DNA from 4 places in the Pseudomonas allii genome. Region 1 is predicted to be linked to each of the others. Evidence: predicted binding sites of a transcription regulator. Region 1 holds the regulator's gene; each other region holds the start of a gene.
What was found. The regulator sigma-54, encoded in region 1, starts transcription at its own class of promoters, with help from an activator protein. The targets are predictions, from matches to a motif close to ANTGGCATNNANNTTGCTNT.

Region 2: a site for sigma-54 is predicted at 1,294-1,313, ahead of nirB (nitrite reductase large subunit NirB). Genes of this name have one in related genera too.
Region 3: a site for sigma-54 is predicted at 1,571-1,590, ahead of ACZ445_RS14735 (circularly permuted type 2 ATP-grasp protein). Genes of this name have one in related genera too.
Region 4: a site for sigma-54 is predicted at 1,774-1,793, ahead of ACZ445_RS22940 (circularly permuted type 2 ATP-grasp protein). Genes of this name have one in related genera too.

What each region holds. Positions count from the first base shown of each region.
Region 1 is NZ_AP039450.1:998,457-1,001,718, forward strand. It holds gene rapZ (RNase adapter RapZ) at 1-194, opposite strand, end outside; gene ptsN (PTS IIA-like nitrogen regulatory protein PtsN) at 197-661, opposite strand; gene hpf (ribosome hibernation-promoting factor, HPF/YfiA family) at 672-977, opposite strand; gene ACZ445_RS04445 (RNA polymerase factor sigma-54) at 1,053-2,546, opposite strand; gene lptB (LPS export ABC transporter ATP-binding protein) at 2,731-3,262, opposite strand, start outside.
Region 2 is NZ_AP039450.1:3,562,279-3,565,540, forward strand. It holds gene nirB (nitrite reductase large subunit NirB) at 1-1,260, opposite strand, end outside; gene ACZ445_RS15970 (molybdopterin-dependent oxidoreductase) at 1,890-3,262, shown strand, end outside.
Region 3 is NZ_AP039450.1:3,303,291-3,306,552, forward strand. It holds gene ACZ445_RS14735 (circularly permuted type 2 ATP-grasp protein) at 1-1,398, opposite strand, end outside; gene ACZ445_RS14740 (hypothetical protein) at 1,872-2,417, shown strand; gene ACZ445_RS14745 (hypothetical protein) at 2,432-2,557, shown strand; gene ACZ445_RS14750 (LysR family transcriptional regulator) at 2,561-3,262, opposite strand, start outside.
Region 4 is NZ_AP039450.1:5,037,558-5,040,819, reverse strand. It holds gene ACZ445_RS22955 (START domain-containing protein) at 1-530, shown strand, start outside; gene ACZ445_RS22950 (hypothetical protein) at 634-870, shown strand; gene ACZ445_RS22945 (ribonuclease E inhibitor RraB) at 1,083-1,424, shown strand; gene ACZ445_RS22940 (circularly permuted type 2 ATP-grasp protein) at 1,826-3,235, shown strand; gene ACZ445_RS22935 (alpha-E domain-containing protein) at 3,240-3,262, shown strand, end outside.

The DNA of each region.
Region 1 (3,262 bases):
GGCAGGTTACGGGCATCAATCGAAACGGCGACCAGCGGTTGGGCCAGTTCGGTATGGATCAAGGCGCGTTCCGCCAACTCCGGCAGCAGGCCGGCGGGCAGGTTGTCGATGCAATAGAAACCGTTGTCCTCAAGAACGTTGAGGGCGGTGCTTTTACCCGAGCCGGAGCGGCCGCTGACGATGATCAAGCGCATGGTTACTGCCCGTTCTGTTCATCCAGGACAACCTGGTACAGCGCCTGATTGCTGCTGGCGCTGCGCAGTTTGTCGCGTACTTCCTTGCGGTCGAGCATGCTGGCGATCTGCCGGAGCAGTTCCAGGTGCGCATCGGTGGCGGCTTGCGGGACCAGCAGAACGAACAGCAGATCAACCGGGGCGCCGTCGATGGCGTCGAAATCGATGGGGGCTTCCAAGTGCAGCAGGGCGCTGACAGGTGTTTCGCAGCCTTTGAGGCGGCAGTGAGGAATGGCGATGCCGTTGCCAAAACCGGTGGAACCGAGTTTTTCACGGGCAATCAGCGCATCGAAGACATCCTGCATCTCCAGATCCGGCACTTCGCGCGCGATCAGGTTGGCAATTTGTTCGAGGGCTTTCTTCTTGCTGCCACCCGGCACGTTCACGAGGGAACGGCCGGGGGTCAGGATGGTTTCAAGTCGGATCATGGGGGGAGAGTTAACGACCTGTACCTTGCATCAGGTGCAGATTCTTTTCCTTATGCTTTATGAGTTGGCGGTCCAGCTTGTCGTAGAGCGAGTCGATCGCCGCGTACATGTCTTCATGTTCCGCATTGGCGACGAGCTTGGCATTCGGTACGTGCAGGGTGGCCTCGATTTTCTGCTTGAGCTTATCGACCTCCATGATGACCTGCACGTTGGTGATCTTGTCAAAATGCCCCGCAAGCTTGTTCAACTTGCTTTCGGTGTACTCACGCAGGGGCTTGGTCACTTCCAGTTGGTGTCCACTGATGTTGACTTGCATACAGCTTCTCCTTCGTTGCCAGTGCATAAAGCGGCAGGCAAAGGCGCCTGCCACTGGAACGCTGTGGCCCGCCCGTCACATCAAACGCTTACGCTCGCTGGAAGGCGCGATCCCAAGGGACTCGCGGTACTTGGCGACGGTTCGACGGGCGACCTGAATGCCTTGTGCCTCCAGTAAACCAGCGATCTTACTGTCACTCAATGGCTTTTTCTGATTTTCCGCCGCAACCAGTTTTTTGATGATCGCGCGGATCGCCGTGGACGAGCATTCGCCGCCTTCGGAGGTGCTTACGTGGCTGGAGAAAAAGTATTTCAGTTCATAAATACCCCGTGGGGTATGCATGAATTTCTGCGTGGTCACGCGTGAAATAGTCGATTCATGCATGCCCACCGCTTCGGCGATGTCATGCAGTACCAGCGGTTTCATCGCCTCGTCGCCGTATTCCAGGAAGCCGCGCTGGTGCTCGACGATCTGGGTGGCGACTTTCATCAGGGTTTCGTTGCGGCTTTGCAGGCTCTTGATGAACCAGCGGGCTTCCTGCAACTGGTTGCGCATGAAGGTGTTATCGGCGCTGGTGTCGGCGCGGCGGACGAAACCGGCGTATTGTGGGTTGACCCGCAGGCGTGGCACCGACTCCTGGTTCAACTCCACCAGCCAACGCTCGTTATCCTTGCGCACGATCACGTCGGGGACGACGTATTCGGCTTCGCTGGACTCGATTTGCGAGCCGGGGCGCGGGTTAAGGCTCTGTACCAACTCGATGACCTGGCGCAGGTCGTCTTCCTTGAGCTTCATGCGGCGCATCAACTGGCTGTAGTCGCGGCTGCCCAGCAGGTCGATGTAGTCGGTGACCAGGCGCTGGGCCTCGGAGAGCCATGGGGTCTTGGCCGGCAACTGGCGCAGTTGCAGCAGCAGGCATTCGCTGAGGGTGCGCGCGCCGATACCGGCAGGCTCGAACTGCTGGATGCGGTGCAGGACGGCTTCGATCTCGTCCAGTTCGATATCCAGTTCGGGGTCGAAGGCTTCAAGAATTTCTTCAAGCGTCTCGTCTAGATAACCCTGATTGTTGATGCAGTCGATCAGGGTTACGGCGATCAGGCGATCGGTATCCGACATCGGTGCCAGGTTCAGTTGCCACAGCAGATGGCTCTGCAGGCTCTCGCCGGCGGAGGTGCGGGTGGTGAAATCCCACTCGTCATCGTCATTGCTGGGCAGGCTGCTGGCGCTGGTCTGGTAGACATCTTCCCAGGCGGTGTCGACCGGAAGCTCGTTGGGAATGCGTTCGTTCCATTCGCCTTCCTCAAGGTTATCCACCGTGGGGGCGGTTTCCTGGTAGGAGGGTTCCTGCACGTCGGAATTGGGTTTTTGCTCGATGTTATCGGCCAGCGGGTCTGCATTATCGAAGTCGTCGCCTTCTTCCTGGCGTTCGAGCATCGGATTGGACTCCAGGGCCTCCTGGATTTCCTGTTGCAGGTCCAGGGTCGACAATTGGAGCAGGCGGATGGCCTGTTGCAGCTGCGGTGTCATCGTCAGCTGCTGGCCCATTCTCAGGACTAGCGATGGTTTCATGGCAGGGGCTTAACACCTTATTCGCCGGCGCAATGCGCCATCCACGACAGGGCGCGTGAGCGCCAAACATAAGCAAATTATATGCCTGATGTCGGGTGCTTTGCCTAGAGCGCGGTAACAATAAAAATCCGGAGGTTTTCATTGACTCCCGCGCACCTTGGCGAACGCCGTGACACCACGGTGTTTACAGGCGGAACTCGTGACCCAGGTACACTTCCTTGACCAGTTCATTGGCCAGGATGGTAGCGGAATCACCTTCGGCAATCAGTTGGCCGTCATTGACGATATAGGCGGTTTCGCAGATATCGAGCGTCTCACGGACGTTGTGGTCGGTGATCAGCACGCCAATGCCCTTGGCCTTGAGGTGATGGATGATCTGCTTGATGTCGCCGACCGAGATCGGGTCGACGCCGGCAAACGGTTCGTCCAGCAGGATGAACTTGGGGGCAGTGGCCAGGGCGCGGGCGATTTCCACACGGCGACGCTCACCACCGGACAGACTCATGCCGAGGTTGTCGCGGATATGGTTGATATGGAACTCCTGCAACAGGCTTTCCAGCTCCTTGCGACGGCCGTCACGGTCGAGTTCCTTGCGGGTCTCGAGGATCGCCATGATGTTGTCCGACACCGACAGTTTGCGGAAGATCGACGCTTCCTGCGGGAGATAGCCGATACCGGCCCGTGCGCGGCCGTGCATTGGCTGGTGGCTCACGTCC
Region 2 (3,262 bases), 2.6 Mb from region 1:
AGCCGACTCCGGCAGCGCACCGGGGCCGAGGGTGGGTGCGCCGCTGGAGGATGGCAGGATCAGGCTGGCCGGTTCGGACGGCAGTGCGATGCCGTTTTGCATGTATTGCAGCAGGGTGTCGTAGTAGCTGTTGTCGCCCACCAGCACCGCACCGATCACCTGCTTGCCCGAAGCATCCACCACCAGGCGGCGGTAGCTCGCGCTGGCCTCGTCGATGAATTGATAGCTGCGCGCGCCAGGCGTGTGGGCATGGGCATCGCCGATGGAACCTACGTCCACGCCAAGCAACTTGAGCTTGGTCGACATGTCGGCGCCCACAAACGGCTCGGCGGTTTGCCCACAGAGCAGCGCGGCGACGCCCCGGGCCATCTGGTAGCCCGGCGCGACCAGGCCGAACAGGCTGCCGTTCCAGGAAGCGCACTCGCCAATCGCGTAGATGTTCGGGTCGCAGCTCAGGCATTCGTCGTTGATCACCACGCCGCCACGCGGGCCGATGTCCAGGCCGGCCTGACGGGCCAGTGCGTCCTGGGCGCGGATGCCGGCGGAGAACACGACCAGGTCGGTTTCGAGGAATTCGTCATTGGCAAAGTTCATGCGGTAGCGGTACTGCTCGCCGGCGCTGATCGACTGGGTCGCACGGGACAGATGCACGCCCACGCCCAGCCGCTCGATCTGCGCCTTGAGCGCCAGGCCGCCGAAGTCATCCAGTTGCACCGGCATCAAGCGCGGCGCGAATTCCACCACGTGGGCCTCAAGGCCCAGGCTTTTCAGCGCGTTGGCGGCTTCCAGGCCCAGCAGGCCACCGCCCACCACCACGCCGCGTCGGGCATTGGCGGCGGCCTTGCGGATCGCATCCAGGTCTTCCAGGGTGCGATACACCAAGCGTGAGTCGCCCTCGGCGCCTTCGATCGGTGGCACGAACGGGTAGGAACCGGTGGCCAGCACCAGCTTGTCATAGGCGACACAGCCATCGGCGGTGATCACCTCACCGCGGGCGCGGTCGATCTCCAGCACCGGCACGCCCAGGTGCAGGGTCACCCCCGGCGTCTGGTACAGCGCAGCGTCGGACAGCGCCAGCGACTCGGCATCGCGCCCGGTGAAATACTCGGACAGATGCACCCGGTCATAGGCGCGCATCGGCTCTTCGCTGAACACATGCAAACGGTAGTGGTCCAGCGCACCGCGTTCGATCAGTTGCGCCACACAGTGGTGGCCGACCATGCCATTGCCGACGACGATCAAGGTTTTGAGAGGGTTCATAGTAAGCACCTGACAACGTTCATCACGGTTTTAAAAGCAAAAAAAACGCCTGAAACCTTGCGGTTCCAGGCGTCTTTGCCTGTTCTTGTGCGGGTTTGGATCAGGCGACTGCGCCGGATTCACCGCTATTGCCCTGGTTGTCGATCGTCGTTGACCGAGGTGGGTTGCAGGGGAGCTTGCAGGGTCTGTGCCAAGCGAAGACCCGGCCCGCACTTATGGCATCACACGCTCAACAACGGCTATGAACGCGAGCATAATCGCCTCCAACTGGTGCGCCTCGCGTCATAAAAGTGCACAAACCCTCCTCCTGTGGTGAGCGGACTTGTTGTGATGAGCAAGTTTTTTTGATTGGCAGGGCTTGTTGTGGCAAGCCCGCTCGCCACAACAAGCCCCACCCACCACGGCAAGCCCTGCTCACCACAACAGCCTCACTCACCACAAAAAGCCCGGCCACCACAACCACCCCATTCACCCAGCAAATTGCATCAGGAAAAACCTGGCGCGTGACTTGCTAGGAACACTCCAACCAGGCAGTCAACGCAGACTGCCCTCTCACGACAAAGGCGCCGTGTAACCCCCGTTCTGAACGGAGGGTTACAAGGCGCCTTTTTTGTTTATACGGGTTTCAGATGGCCAAGCAAAACATACGCAGTGTGTGTCCCTATTGTGGCGTGGGCTGCGGCATCATCCTGCAGGTCGAGCACAATAAAGTGGTCAAGGTGATCGGCGACAAGGCTCACCCCACCAACTTCGGACGCCTGTGCACCAAGGGCACCACCAGCGGCCAGGCCATCGCCGAGTCGGGCCGTATGGAGAACGCCTATGTGCGCCAGGCCCGCGACCACGACCCCGTACGCCTCGGCATGGACAAGGCCATCAGCGAAACCGCCCGGCGCCTGCGCCAGACCCTCGACACACACGGCCCGGACGCGCTGGCCTTCTATGTATCAGGGCAGATGTCGCTGGAGTCCCAGTACCTCATCAACAAATTGGCCAAGGGCTTTGTGCGCACCGCCAACATCGAGTCCAACTCGCGCCTGTGCATGGCCAGCGCCGGCAGTGGCTACAAACTGTCCCTCGGTTCCGACGGCCCGCCCGGCTCCTATGAAGACTTCGACCGCGCCGACCTGTTCTTCGTGATCGGCGCGAACATGGCCGACTGTCACCCCATCCTGTTCCTGCGCATGATGGACCGGGTCAAGGCCGGGGCGAAGCTGATCGTGGTCGACCCCCGGCGCAGCGCCACAGCGGACAAGGCCGACCTGTACCTACCCATAAAACCGGGCACCGACCTGGCCCTGCTCAATGGCCTGTTGCACCTGCTGGTGAAAAACGGCCATACCGACCCTGCCTTCATCGCGAACTTCACCGAAGGCTGGGAGGCGATGCCGCAATTCCTGGAGGACTATTGCCCCGAGCACGTCGCCACCATCACCGGCCTCGCCGAAGCCGACATCCGCCAAGCTGCCGACTGGATGGGCCAGGCCGCCGAGTGGATGAGCTGCTGGACCATGGGCCTCAACCAGAGCACCCACGGCACCTGGAACACCAACGCGCTGTGCAACCTGCACCTGGCCACCGGCGCCATTTGCCGCACGGGCAGCGGGCCGTTTTCCCTCACTGGCCAACCCAATGCCATGGGCGGGCGCGAAATGGGCTACATGGGGCCGGGCCTGCCGGGGCAGCGCTCGGTGCTGGTGGAGGCCGACCGCGCCTTTATCGAAAACCTGTGGCAAATCCCCCACGACAGCCTGCCGCGCCAGGCCGGCAGCGGCACAGTGGCGATGTTCGAGCAGATGGCCGCCGGGCAGATCAAGGCCTGCTGGATCATCTGCACCAACCCGGTGGCCAGCGTGCCCAATCGGCAAACCGTGATCAATGGCCTGCAAGCCGCCGAACTGGTGATCAGCCAGGACGCCTTCCTCGACACCGAGACCAACCGCTACGCCGACATCCTGTTGCCCGGCGCACTATGGGCCGAGGCCGAAGGCGTGATGATCAA
Region 3 (3,262 bases), 2.3 Mb from region 1:
CACCCAGGTGTCCTTGGTTCCGCCGCCCTGCGACGAGTTGACGATCAACGAGCCTTCCTTCAATGCCACGCGGGTAAGCCCACCGGGCACCAGGCGCGTTTCCTTGCCCGACAGCACAAAGGGCCGCAGGTCGATATGCCGTGGGGCAATACCGTTTTCAACGAAGGTGGGGCAGGTGGACAGGCTCAAGGTCGGTTGGGCGATGTAGGCGTGGGGACGGGCCTTGATGCGTTGGCGGAAGTCCTCGATCTCGGCGGCGCTGGAGGCCGGGCCGACGAGCATGCCGTAGCCGCCGGACCCCTGGGTTTCCTTGACCACCAGTTCCGGCAGGTGGGCCAGGACGTGGGAGAGTTCATCGGGCTTGCGGCACTGGAAGGTCGGTACGTTTTGTAGCACCGGTTCTTCGTCCAGGTAGAAACGGATCATTTCCGGCACATAGGGGTAGATCGACTTGTCGTCCGCCACGCCGGTGCCGATGGCATTGGCCAGCACGACGTTGCCGGCGCAATAGGCGGCAACCAGGCCAGGCACACCGAGCATGGACTCGGGGTTGAAGGCCTTGGGGTCGAGGAAGGCGTCGTCGATACGCCGGTAAATCACGTCCACCGGCTTGGGGCCGTCGGTGGTGCGCATGAACACCTTGAGGTCGTGCACGAACAGGTCTGCGCCTTCCACCAGCTCGACGCCCATTTCACGGGCGAGGAAGGCGTGTTCAAAGAACGCGCTGTTGAAGCGGCCTGGGGTCAGCACCACCACATTGGGGTTGTCCAGGCGGCTGGAACTCTTGAGGGTCTTGAGCAGCAGGTTGGGGTAGTGGTCCACCGGCGCGATGCGCTGTTTGGCGAAGACCTCGGGGAACAGGCGCATCATCATCTTGCGGTCTTCGAGCATGTAGCTGACGCCGCTGGGGGTGCGCAGGTTGTCTTCGAGCACGTAGTAGGTGCCGTCGCCGTCACGCACCAGGTCGACACCCGAGATATGCGAGTAGATGTCGCGGTGCAGGTCCAGGCCGACCATGGCCTTCTGATAGCCCTCGTTACCCAGCACCTGGTCCGCGGGAATGATCCCGGCCTTGATGATGCGCTGGTCGTGGTAGATGTCGGCGAGGAACATGTTCAGCGCATTGACGCGCTGGATACAGCCGCGCTCGATCACGCTCCATTCACTGGCAGGGATGCTGCGCGGGATGATGTCGAAGGGGATCAGGCGCTCGGTGTCTTGTTCGTCGCCGTAGAGGGTGAAGGTGATCCCGGCGCGATGAAACAGCAAATCGGCTTCGCGGCGACGCTGGGCCAGCAGTTCCGGCGGCGTATTCGCCAGCCAGCGGGAGAAGTCCTGATAGTGCGCACGGCAGGCGCCGTTTGCGTCATTCATTTCATCGAAGAAAGATCGAGCCATTCCAGTACCTTGTCAGTGCCGAGGGACGCTTGGGTGGCACTGCCGTTTCAAAAAACGCATTTTTATGAGCCCGTGGCTGAGGGTGCCATTGGGCCTGGTCCTTACTTTCTTGTGGGGTCGGCTCTGGGTCGGGGGGTAACGAATGCTCCTGTTTACGGGCAGATGAATGGATAAAGCAATGCGTGTGCCGAAACGGCGAATCTTGTGGCGAGGCGCTTGTTGTGGTGAGCGGGCTTGCCCCGCGTTGGAGTGCGCAGCGCTCCCGCTCTTTCTGGGGCCGCTGCGCAGCCCAACGCGGGGCAAGCCCGCTCGCCACAGAAGCCTGTTCACCACAGAAGGCCATCACCACAACAAGCCCGCTCACCACAAGGGGGCAGTGCCTGGTTGGCGCCCCAACTTGGTGCATGAACAAACTTGAACTTCACTCATCGCCGCTTCTTCTAACAGGACTCGAACCCGCAGGGAGCACCGTCGTGCCCAGAATCATCTCTCCCCATACACCGGAAGCGGCCCTGACCGACCACAGCGAACACAACGCCAAGATCTTCGGTTCGCCCAAGGACCGGTTGGACTTCTACCGGCGCGAAATCCAGTACGAAACCACCATCCTGGCCAACCGCACCGACGCCTACCTCACCGCGCAATCCTTCCTGGTGATCGCCTTCGTCTCCGGCATGGGCAATCTCAACCCGGAGTGGGGCAAGTTGTTCACCCTGGTGGTGCCGGTGTTCCTGGTGATGCTGGGCGTACTCAGCTCATTGAACGCCTGGCCGGGCATCCGCGCGGCCTACGAGATCATCGATCATTGGCACTACAAACAGAGCGAACTGCTGCGCAGCGAGCCGGTGATGGGCCTGGCCTACGATGAGTCGCCGTTGTTCTCCGAGATGGAGTCGTCCCACAAGGGCTATCGCAAGTCGCTGCTATTCTCAATGCGTGCGCCCTGGCTGTTCATGGTGTTCTGGCTGTTGCTGGGGGCCTATGCGTTCTACATCCAGGTGGATAACCCTGGCTCATAACCGAGGAGAGCGTCATGACAAACGACTGCGAGGAAGAAGAACCGAATGACCCGGGCAACGAAGACCCGGGTTCCTTGATGGACGATGCAACCGTGCCGTTGATTGACCAGGAGGATGACGCTACCGAGCCGCCGGATTGAAGCCTATTCGATCAACTGTTTGCCGATGGTTTTCATCCGGATCATGTCCATCAACTGCCGCAGCCCCGGCTGCGACTGCCGTCGGCTCGGGTAGTACATGCACAACGGCTCGCCCATGCAGGCCCAGTCGGGCATGACCTCCACCAGACGGCCGTCCTTGAGCTCCTGTTCCACGCGGTTGGACAGGCAGTAGGCGATGCCCACCCCTTGCAGCGCCGCATTCACAATAGTCTCGGTATCAGCCGCGCTGAAGTGGCCCGGCACGTCGATGCGTTGCTGGCGGGTGCCGTTGCCCAGTTCCCACTTGTAGGGGGTCTTGTCGCCCAGGTACATGCGGATGCAGGCGTGTTGCAGCAGGTCTTTGGGCACCTGCGGCGTGCCCCGGCGGGCCAGGTAGGCGGGCGACGCGACCACGATCCAGCGCAGCTCACCGGTCAAGGGCACCGCCACCATGTCCTGGGGCACGGTGGCGCCGTAGCGGATACCGGCGTCGTAGCCCTCGGCGATGATGTCGATCATCTGGTCCTGCACGATCAGGTCCACGCGCAGTTGCGGGTAGGCGGTGCAGAAGTCCCCGAGGATCGGCGCCAGCAGCAATACCGCCGCGTCCCGTGGCACGTTCAAGCGTAGCCGGCCAATGGGCGCGTCGCGGTACAACTCCAGGGTGTCGAGGCCGTCCTTGATGGTGGCAAAGCCCTGGGTGAG
Region 4 (3,262 bases), 2.5 Mb from region 1:
GGCAAGTCGCCAAGGACGAAGACGGTATCAAGGTGTCCCTGAGCGAAATTGCCGGCTCCAAGTACAAGGCGTATCGCGGGGTGACCACGATCAAGGCGCCGGTGGCGAAGATCGTCGCGCTGCAGGAAGACGTAGTCGGTGCGTGCGCCTGGATTCACGAATGCAAGGCCCAGAAGCTGGTCGACAAGAAGGGCGACGAGAGCTGGACCTACACCCAATTCAAAGCGCCGTTCCCCGTGACGGATCGCGATTCCTACCTGCATATCACCACGACCAAGGCCGCTGACGGCACCTTGACTCGTAAACTCGAAGGTGTCCCCACCTACAAGCCTGAAGAAAAAGGCTACGTGCGCGTCGCCCAGGTCGACGGCTTCTGGAAACTGGTGCCCAAAGGCGACAACCAGACCGAAGTCACCTACCAGGTGCATACCGAGCCAGGCGGCAGCGTGCCCTCATGGCTGGCCAACAAGTTCGTGGTGGACGCTCCGTTCAACACCTTGAAAGCCTTGAAGCAACACGCGGAAAAATAACTGCAGCTGATCCGGTGCCTCCGGCCTTGAGTGGAACGTTTGTCCAGCGCTCAAGGTCCAGATATGTGTAAGCCCACACATGGGTTTTATCGAGGAGGCACCGATGCAAACGTGGCAAATTACCTTCGTTGATGATCACGGCGTGCAGTCCGTGGAGCAGTTCACCTGCGAACACAAGCCCAGCCTCGAAGACGCTGCGCACATGATTCGCAACAAGCTGGTGCCCGTCGCCGCCGAACTGGACCTCAATGACCTGGAGGGCCGCAAGCCCGAGCCGACGGTCAAGATCCTCAAAGACCAGAACAGCATCCAGATCCTCGACATCTCTCCCGCCGCCTGAACATTCCCTGTAGTCCATCCAAGCGCCTCTGGTGGAGGTGATAGCTTCGCGCTACTCTGCAAACGAGATCAGCGAATGAATCGCTAGTTCTGGTCTTGTCAGCTACATGCTTGTTTTCCAGCGGTGATGTTGTTGCCGTAGTCCCCACGCCATTGCGGCGTGGGCTTCGGGAAGCACGGAAAGTCTATCCATCAATTTGAGGAGCACTTTTCATGAGCACAGCCTATCAAGAAGACATCAGCACCAACGTTCTGCGCCGCATGAAAGAAGGCGGTTTCGACTTCTCGCGTTTTCACCCCATCGAGTTCTACGCCATTTTTCCGGATGAGGAACGGGCGCGCAGGGCTGCGGGTGAGTTTCGCGGGGAATCCCTGAATGCCCAGGTGAGTGCGCGCGACGATGGCGCCTGGTACCTGGAACTGAGCAAAGTCATGTTTGCGACCTACGACGGCATAGGAGACTTCGAGCAAGACTTCGGGGCGGTGGTCGAGCCGCTGGGCGGGATCATCGAAGGATGGGGCGTGAAGCAGGAGGTGCGTGGGTTACCCATGTAGCGGCAGTTTATGAGCAACACAGCGTATCGGCTGACCTTTGGGTCGGCCGATTTTGTTTGTGCGGTGGGAAAATAACTCGGAACTTGCGCGCTATTTTTACGCACCAAAAAAAAGGCCACCCATGAGGGTGGCCTAAAGGGAAGAGCGGAGCGCTGAAGGCAGTTCAGCAGATGGGGCCGATTATCAGCAGCCTGCGCCGGGCAGTGAAATCAACTCTGACTATGCTGTTGATAGTCAAAGCCCGCATTGTGATGAAGCGTCGGGCGATGCACCGGGCATTCTGCGCACCAGGACGGTGCGAGTAGATTGCGTGGTTAATTCAACTCACTGATTTTCAAGTGTTTATGCCGCTGGCACGGGCCTTGCGATGGTTCTTGCGCCCGGGTGACAAGGAGTTCGGCATGATCCGCACTTATTACGATGAAATGTACGATGGGGCAGGCCAGGTCCGACCGCATTACCGCGAGTTCGCCCGCTGGCTGGCCGAAACCCCGCCTGAACTGCTGGCTCAACGCCGGCGCGAAGCCGATTTGCTGTTTCACCGCGCCGGGATCACTTTTACCCTGTACGGGGACGAGCAGGGCACCGAACGCTTGATTCCCTTCGACACCATCCCCCGCAGCATTCCCGCCAGCGAATGGCGGATTGTCGAGCGCGGCTGCATCCAGCGGGTCAAGGCGCTGAACATGTTTCTCGCCGACCTGTATCACGAGCAGCGCATCATCAAGGCCGGGATCATTCCTGCAGAACAGGTGCTGGCCAACGAGCAATACCAGTTGGCGATGCAGGGCCTGGACCTGCACCGTGACCTGTATTCCCACATCTCCGGCGTCGACCTCGTACGCGATGGCGACGGCACGTACTACGTGCTCGAAGACAACCTGCGTACGCCCAGCGGCGTCAGCTATATGCTCGAAGACCGCAAGATGATGATGCGGCTATTCCCGGAACTGTTCGCTGCCCAGCGCATCGCGCCCATCGATCACTATCCCAACCTGCTGCTCGACACCCTGAAAAGCTCAAGCCCCTTGGATAACCCCAGTGTGGTCGTGCTGACCCCAGGTCGCTTCAACAGCGCGTTCTTCGAACATGCGTTCCTTGCCCGCGAGATGGGCGTGGAACTGGTGGAAGGCGCCGATCTGTTCGTGCGCGACGACCGCGTCTTTATGCGCACCACCGATGGCCCCAAAGCCGTGGACGTGATCTACCGGCGGCTGGATGACGCCTTCCTCGACCCCCTGGCTTTCAACCCGGACTCCATGCTCGGCGTGCCCGGCCTGCTCGCGGCTTATCGCTGCGGCAATGTGGTGCTGGCCAATGCCATCGGCACCGGGGTGGCGGATGACAAGTCGGTGTATCCCTTCGTCACCGAGATGATCCGTTTTTACCTGGATGAAGAACCGATCCTGAAGAATGTTCCGACCTTCCAGTGTCGTAAACCGGACGAGCTATCCCACGTACTCGCCAACCTGCCCGACCTGGTGGTGAAGGAAACCCAGGGTTCCGGCGGTTACGGCATGTTGGTAGGCCCGGCGTCCACGACGGCGGAAATCGACGCCTTCCGAGCGCGGATCAAGGCCAAGCCCCACGCCTATATCGCCCAGCCGACCCTGTGTTTGTCCACCTGCCCGACCTTTGTCGAAAACGGCATTGCGCCGCGCCATATCGACCTGCGCCCGTTTGTGTTGTCCGGCAAGGAGACCCGTGTAGTCCCTGGCGGCCTGACCCGCGTGGCCTTGCGCGAAGGCTCGCTGGTGGTCAACTCGTCCCAGGGCGGCGGCACCAAAGACACTTGGGTGGTCGAGGACTGATGCCATGTTGAGTAGAACTGCCTCGGA